One region of the Rossellomorea sp. GCM10028870 genome, then DNA from elsewhere that is predicted to be linked to it. Evidence: a T-box and tRNA genes for the amino acid it is inferred to sense, from the RefSeq annotation. Region 1 holds a T-box; the other holds one or more tRNA genes.

Region 1 (3,578 bases):
TTGTCAGCAACAGATTTTTCACCTGATAAATCAATTTCGTCATAGGTCATACCGTCCATATTCATAAGGGCGAAGCGTGATGCGTTCCAGATCTTATTCGCAAAGTTCCAAACAGATTCTACTTTCTCAAAGGAGAAGCGTAAATCCTGACCCGGTGAGCTGCCTGTAGATAGGAAGTAGCGTAGGGAATCTGCTCCATACTTTTCGATGACATCCATTGGATCTACACCGTTTCCTAATGACTTACTCATCTTACGCCCATCTGCATCCCGAACCAGTCCGTGAATCAGTACGTCTTTAAATGGACGTTCTCCCGTGAACTCCAGTCCCTGGAAGATCATGCGAGATACCCAGAATCCGATAATGTCATATCCCGTCACAAGTGTGTTGGTTGGGTAGTACCGTTTAAAGTCCTCTGCATTCAGATCTGGCCAGCCCATTGTTGAAAACGGCCATAGAGCAGAACTGAACCATGTATCCAGTACATCCTCTTCCTGTGTCCAGTTTTCAATATCTTCCGGTGCTTCATTGTTTACATAGATTTCGCCCGTTTCTTTATGATACCAGGCAGGGATGCGGTGTCCCCACCAAAGCTGACGGGAAATACACCAGTCACGCGTGTTTTCCATCCAGCGCAGGTATGACGTTTCAAAGCGATCAGGTACAAAGTTGACCTTGTTTTCATCCTGCTGAAGTTTTACCGCTTCTTCTGCCAGAGGATCCATTTTAACGAACCATTGAGTAGAAAGATATGGCTCAACGACTGCTCCACTTCTTTCTGAGTGGCCAACTGAATGCATATGCTCTTCAATCTTGAACAGAACGCCGGCTTCTTGAAGGTCTTTCACGATTTCCTTACGACATTGGAATCGATCCATCCCTTGGTATTTATCCGCCTTTTCATTCATGGTTCCATCTTCATTCATTACAAGAATACGTTCTAAATTGTGACGATTACCGATTTCGAAGTCATTCGGATCGTGTGCAGGCGTAATTTTCACTGCTCCGGAACCAAATTCCATATCAACGTAATCATCTCCTACAATCGGAATTTCACGTCCCACGATTGGAAGGGTAACTGTTTTACCGATTAAATGCTTGTAGCGATCATCTTCCGGGTGTACTGCAACTGCCGTATCACCAAGCATGGTTTCAGGGCGGGTTGTGGCAATTTCAATATGACCACTTCCATCAGCCAACGGATATTTCATATGATAGAATGCGCCTTGTACATCCTGATGAATAACCTCAATGTCTGAAAGGGCGGTTTTCGTTGCCGGGTCCCAGTTGATGATGTATTCACCACGGTAAATCAGGCCTTTATAATAAAGGTCGACAAATACCTTTTGTACAGCTTCCGATAAACCTTCATCCAACGTGAAACGTTCTCGGCTATAATCTAAGCCTAATCCAACTTTAGACCATTGCTGACGGATATGCTCGGCATATTCTTCTTTCCACTTCCACGTTTCTTCTACGAACTTTTCACGGCCCAAGTCATAGCGTGAAATACCCTGATTACGAAGTTTTTCATCCACTTTCGCTTGTGTGGCAATTCCTGCATGGTCCATACCTGGCAGCCATAATACATCGTAACCCTGCATTCGCTTCATTCTGGTCAGGATATCTTGCAGGGTTGTGTCCCAAGCATGACCAAGATGAAGTTTCCCCGTTACGTTCGGCGGAGGGATGACGATGGTGTAAGGCTCTTTCTCCTTATCGTTTGTCGCTTCGAAGTACTTCCCTTCGAGCCACCATTTGTAGCGTCCCTGCTCAATGGCATTCGGATCATATTTCGTCGGCATTGCTAATTGCTGATCTTGAGTTTCCATTTGTTTTCCTCCTATATTAGTGCGAATAAGTACACTTTTCTAAAAAAATAAAAAAATCCCCCGTCCTATGAAAAGGACGAAGGATTCCATTCGCGGTACCACCTTTTTTCTCAGGAGAAATAAACCTCCTGAACTCTCGACGATTATAACGGCTTTTAACCGGCTTCTACTACTGAAATTCATAGAAACAGCTCTCCAGGCGACCTTCCATTGTCTTAACGTAGAAAATCTCTCACCAAACGATTTTCCTCTCTGAAAGTAAGGGTCAATGTACTCTTCCTGTTCATTGCTTTTAAGGCATTATTTATTTACTAATTATAGTATAGGAAAAGATAAACTTTCGTCAATCATTATCGCCAATTTTTAATAAAAATATTCATTTCGCCTACTCAGGCACCATTCTATCCTGTATTCATAAGATAAAGTAGTGAATATACCCAGGAGAGTGAGTGGAAGAATATGAAAAAAATCAATCAATATACCATGCAGAAATGGATGGGAAACGCCCGATTAATATGTAAGCAATTCATCATCCCCTTTACGATCTTTCAAGGGGTCCGGACCATTTTGCTCCCAACCACTTTTGATGTCCTTCTTTTAACTCTGTTTATCGGTATAGGCCTTGCCATTTATTTCGATTGGATTTAATGGACTGACGAGATGTGGACTTCGCCAGTCCTTTTTTTATTCTGCTTCAGCCGCCTGCTCCTGTTTCTTTTTTTCCATTTCATCTAAACGCATGACAACGTATTCTGTATTTTTCAGCAGCCAGTAGTGTCGTTGCAATTTTTTGAGGGATTTACGTTCATTCCGCTTATCCTTCGGTGTATGAAAATACTTTTCCACCACTGCAATGACAGAGCTTGGATAAGCTAAATAACTCATGAACAGGAGCCGCTCTTCATTACGTACAGTAAAATGCAGAAAATAAGTGGTAAGCCACTCGACACATTCCTCGTAATACTTAGGATAGGTTTTCAACGTTCTCGACAAAAACGGCAAGAGATCATGAAATGGAGAAGCCATCCTTGAGTTCTCAAAGTTATGGAAATACCCCAACCCTCTTTCATCGAATAGAAAGTGCTCCGTCGAAACCTTTCCGTGGGTGATGACGGTCCTAACCTTTTCCAGCTCCTTCGTCTCTTCATACCACTCATCAAGCATCTTGCGTGAAAATTTCAACGCTTGAGTGGCATCCTTGTAATACATGCAGAAATGCAATTGAAAAGGAGACATATACGTTGTTTTTTCACATGCCTCAACATACTCATCGAGAAACTGTTGTTCTTTATCCCACCTGGATGTCAACTGCTCGTAATGAGATTCTCTCTCTTCTTTATCAATCTTTACTTCTTGAGACGAAAGAGTATGCAATCTTGCCAATTCCCGGAACATTTTCTGATGCTTTTCAAATTGATCTTCCCTTTCCAGGTTCAACAGCCAGGGCATCACATAGTATAACTCCCCTTCATTCCACACCGCATAACGCCCATCCAAAGTCGGGTAGATCGGAACAATGCGGTTATATCCCCTTTGAAACAATAGTTGCACATTCCGGACAAAGTCAACTCCAGTCTGGGCCGGGATCTGCTTAACAGCCAGAGTGCCTTTATTGGAAAACACTTTGGAAATCTTCCCGTAGCTCTCAACAAAATGGGGTTCTACGCCATAAGGTTGTAAGACATGCTTTAATCCATCAAGCGTTTGTACCATTCCTCTCACCTTCTAAGATTACTTTTCTAAAAA
Region 2 (3,578 bases), 1.5 Mb from region 1:
CACAAGTGAAGGGATTCTTGGAACGCCATTATATGTTTCAGCAACCTTCATCTTCCTGTTCTTGTTATTCGGTGCCTTCCTCGTTAAAACCGGCGTGGGTCAATACTTTAATGATCTGGCTGTTGCGATCGCCGGTAAACGCACTGGTGGTCCTGCAAAGGTTGCCATATTCTCGAGTGCATTGCAAGGAACGATCAGCGGAAGTTCCGTTGCGAACGTTGTAACATCTGGTTCCTTTACGATTCCAATGATGAAAAAGCTTGGCTATCGTAAAGAGTTTGCAGGTGGAGTAGAGGCAGCAGCATCAACGGGTGGCCAGTTAATGCCCCCAATCATGGGAGCTGCAGCATTCCTAATGGTTGAATTCATCGGTGGTATCTCTTACTGGGATATTGCAAAGGCTGCCACCATTCCTGCTCTTTTGTATTTCACAGGAATTTGGATTATGACTCATTTTGAAGCGAAGCGCATCGGTCTTCGGGGACTTTCAGACGAAGAAATGCCGAATCGTAAAGAAGTTTTAAAGAAAATCTACTTATTAATGCCGATTCTTACGGTCATTATTTTATTAGTCAGTGGTATGAGTGTTATGCGTGCAGCACTTTGGTCAATTGTTGCTACAATCGTGATTAGTGCGATTCGAAAAGAGACAAGGATTGGCTTTAAAGATGCAGTCGACGCACTAGTAGATGGTGCTCGGACTGCTCTTTCCGTAGCTGTAGCGACTGCTGCTGCAGGGATGATTGTCGGGGTAGTGACGAAAACCGGATTAGGCCTTACACTTGCGAATGGTTTGGTTGACCTTGCTGCAGACTTAACAAATTCAACAGAAGGTAAATTAATCCTGACATTGGTGTTTACGATGATTGCATCGATTGTGTTGGGAATGGGATCACCAACAACGGCCAACTATGTAATCACGTCCACAATCGCGGCACCTGCGATCATCCTGTTAGGTGCACCTGAGTTAGCGGCTCATTTATTTGTCTTTTACTTTGGTATCATCGCAGATATCACGCCACCAGTGGCTCTTGCAGCATTTGCCGCCGCAGGGGTATCAGGAGGGGAGCCGATACGGACCGGGGTCAATTCTGCCAAATTAGCGATTGCCGCCTTTATCATTCCGTATATGTTCGTACTGTCTCCTGAGTTGCTTATGATTGATACAACAATCCCTGAATTATTATGGGTTGTATTTACCGCCATTACGGGAATGATGGCCATTGGTGCAGGTATGATTGGATATTGGTACCGAAGAGTGTATATTATAGAACGTTTTCTTTGTGTAGCAGCTGGATTAATGCTGATCTATCCAGAGGGCATGACAGATATCTTAGGATTAATCCTGTTCGGTGTAATGTTGGCTTTACAATTCTTCATTAAAAGGGAAGACAAAACACCAACGAAAGCAACAGCATAAACAAACGTGAGGCTGGCCCTTTATAGGGTCAGCCTCTTGTATTTTAGTTACCAACTAGGATATAGTTCGTTTCTCATAACAAAGAAGGGGATAAGCGGCCAAAATATCATGTAGTCTGAATCGGCGAAACGCTTCTCGTAAAAAGCAATAGGCCAGAATAATGTCCCCATCGATTTTTTTTACTATGATTTTTCTTTTCGTACAAATGGACTCAGGATTCATATAGATTATTTCAATGGGGCGTTGGTCCATGAATGAGCGATGTAATACCGTATACATTTTTGAACTCCTCTCCTGGAAGTATACTCATAGTATATACGAACGAATGTTCTTCTATACATGGATTCCCAGAAGAAAAATGTATAGAACAAAAAAATGATTGACATTTTTCCCATTATGACTATAATTTAATATATACCTTCCATTGCGACTTGTTAGCTCAGTGGGAGAGCACTTCCTTGACAGGGAAGGGGTCGTGGGTTCGAATCCCTCACAGGTCATACATAAAGAAAGCCTGCACCTTATTTAAGGTGCAGGCTTTCTTCTTTTATATGTAGATCAGTCTTTTATAAAGAACTCTCAGAGTTAAAGGTCAGCGCCGAGGAAAGCGAGCTTCCTGCAGCGGAAATCAACTACCACACATATTGTGAAAAGAGGCAAGTAAAAAGGACTCTGTTGGAATTCACGTAAGAGTCCTTGCCAAAATCATATTATGATATGATCAATTCTTTTAATTGACTTCTAATTCTTCCTCAAAATAAAACGTGCCGGGATGTTCTTTTACGATATATGAGTATCGCTTCATGTTTTTAACGTATTGCCATTTCAATATTGTCACTGTTTCGCCAGTTTCCTTTATCGTAACCATTGCGCCATTACTAAACCGATTTTTTGTGGATTTCATTGGGCACTCCCTTTCATATTCTCTTATTATACCACAGGTTACCCTTCATTTTAGACTCCCATTAGTGATAAATCTTGATAAAAATATTGTTAGCGCTTTAAAGGGCATAAGGGCAGTATTCATTAGTCATACCAAGAAACCCTTTGATGGGGGAAGTTTGTCTCAAGAGGTCTGACTTTCAAAACTTCTCCTTGAAGAACTTGCTTATTTGTTTCATTACTGTTATTCTATAGAAGAATTATTTTTGTCCGGTATACGAGGGAAGAACAAGATTTGGTTTTCACCTGATATCGCAAGAATAGTAATACATTGTGTGTAACGCACTTTAGGAGGCAACAAACATGGAAAATGGTAAAGTAAAATGGTTTAACGCAGAAAAAGGTTTCGGATTCATCGAAGTAGAAGGTGGAGACGACGTATTCGTACACTTCTCAGCGATCCAAGGTGAAGGTTTCAAATCTCTTGACGAAGGTCAAGAAGTATCTTTCGACGTAGAACAAGGTGCTCGTGGACCACAAGCAGCTAACGTACGTAAAGCATAATCTAACTTTACAACTCCAAAAACAGACTCATTCGTGAGTCTGTTTTTTTATGGAGATATTTAAATGACCCGGGCTAAATAAAAGAACCGATGCACGTCAGTCGGGTATGCCCCAATGAAACCGGACACTTGTAAAAACAGCTTCCTTCACATTTCCTGCTATTTATTTTCCTAAATCTTTCTTTGTCATTTCACTGCGAATATTGAGTTCTTTCGAGAATTCAGTATCGCTTTTTTTGTTGTTTGGGTATTTATTTTTTCGTTCACGATTATCATTTTTATTAGTCATCGTTGTTTCCTCCTAAATTGTTAATGGTTGTTTCATTCTTATTCTTTACAAGTGATATTTCGTTATCCTTGGTAAGTAAGGGAAGGGGTTTTGAGTAGACAGAATTTTAAAAACATTATATCTTTTTTCTCCATACAACGCTAAAATTATAATATATGCTTTACATGAGTGGAGGGATTGATAGTGGAAATGAAAGAAATAGTCGCCTTAGTGACAGGTGGTGCATCCGGACTGGGGGAAGCTACAGTAAGAAGGATCATTGAGGAAGGTGGTAAGGCGTATATACTGGATCTCAATGAAGAGAGAGCAACTGCCTTGAAAGAGGAGTATGGAGAATCCATTGGATTTTATAAAACAGACGTTACAAAGGAAGATCAGGTGTTAAAAGCCTTGAAAGGGTCGATAAAGGCTTTTGGCGGTTTTA

What was found. The T-box of region 1 lies ahead of ACFQWC_RS01215 (valine--tRNA ligase). A T-box ahead of a tRNA ligase gene usually reads a tRNA of that ligase, here a tRNA-Val.
Region 2: it has a tRNA-Val gene. The T-box ahead of ACFQWC_RS01215 (valine--tRNA ligase) is inferred to sense a tRNA for this amino acid. The anticodon was not compared.

Annotation. Positions count from the first base shown of each region.
Region 1 covers NZ_JBHTGN010000001.1:240,028-243,605, reverse strand. The annotation lists gene ACFQWC_RS01215 (valine--tRNA ligase) at 1-1,832, opposite strand, end outside; T-box leader at 1,902-2,128, opposite strand; gene ACFQWC_RS01210 (hypothetical protein) at 2,292-2,480, shown strand; gene ysxE (spore coat protein YsxE) at 2,517-3,545, opposite strand.
Region 2 covers NZ_JBHTGN010000001.1:1,775,018-1,778,595, reverse strand. The annotation lists gene ACFQWC_RS09135 (TRAP transporter permease) at 1-1,420, shown strand, start outside; tRNA gene ACFQWC_RS09130 (tRNA-Val) at 1,849-1,920, shown strand; gene ACFQWC_RS09125 (hypothetical protein) at 2,151-2,324, opposite strand; gene ACFQWC_RS09120 (cold-shock protein) at 2,666-2,866, shown strand; gene ACFQWC_RS09115 (hypothetical protein) at 3,029-3,154, opposite strand; gene ACFQWC_RS09110 (3-hydroxyacyl-CoA dehydrogenase) at 3,338-3,578, shown strand, end outside.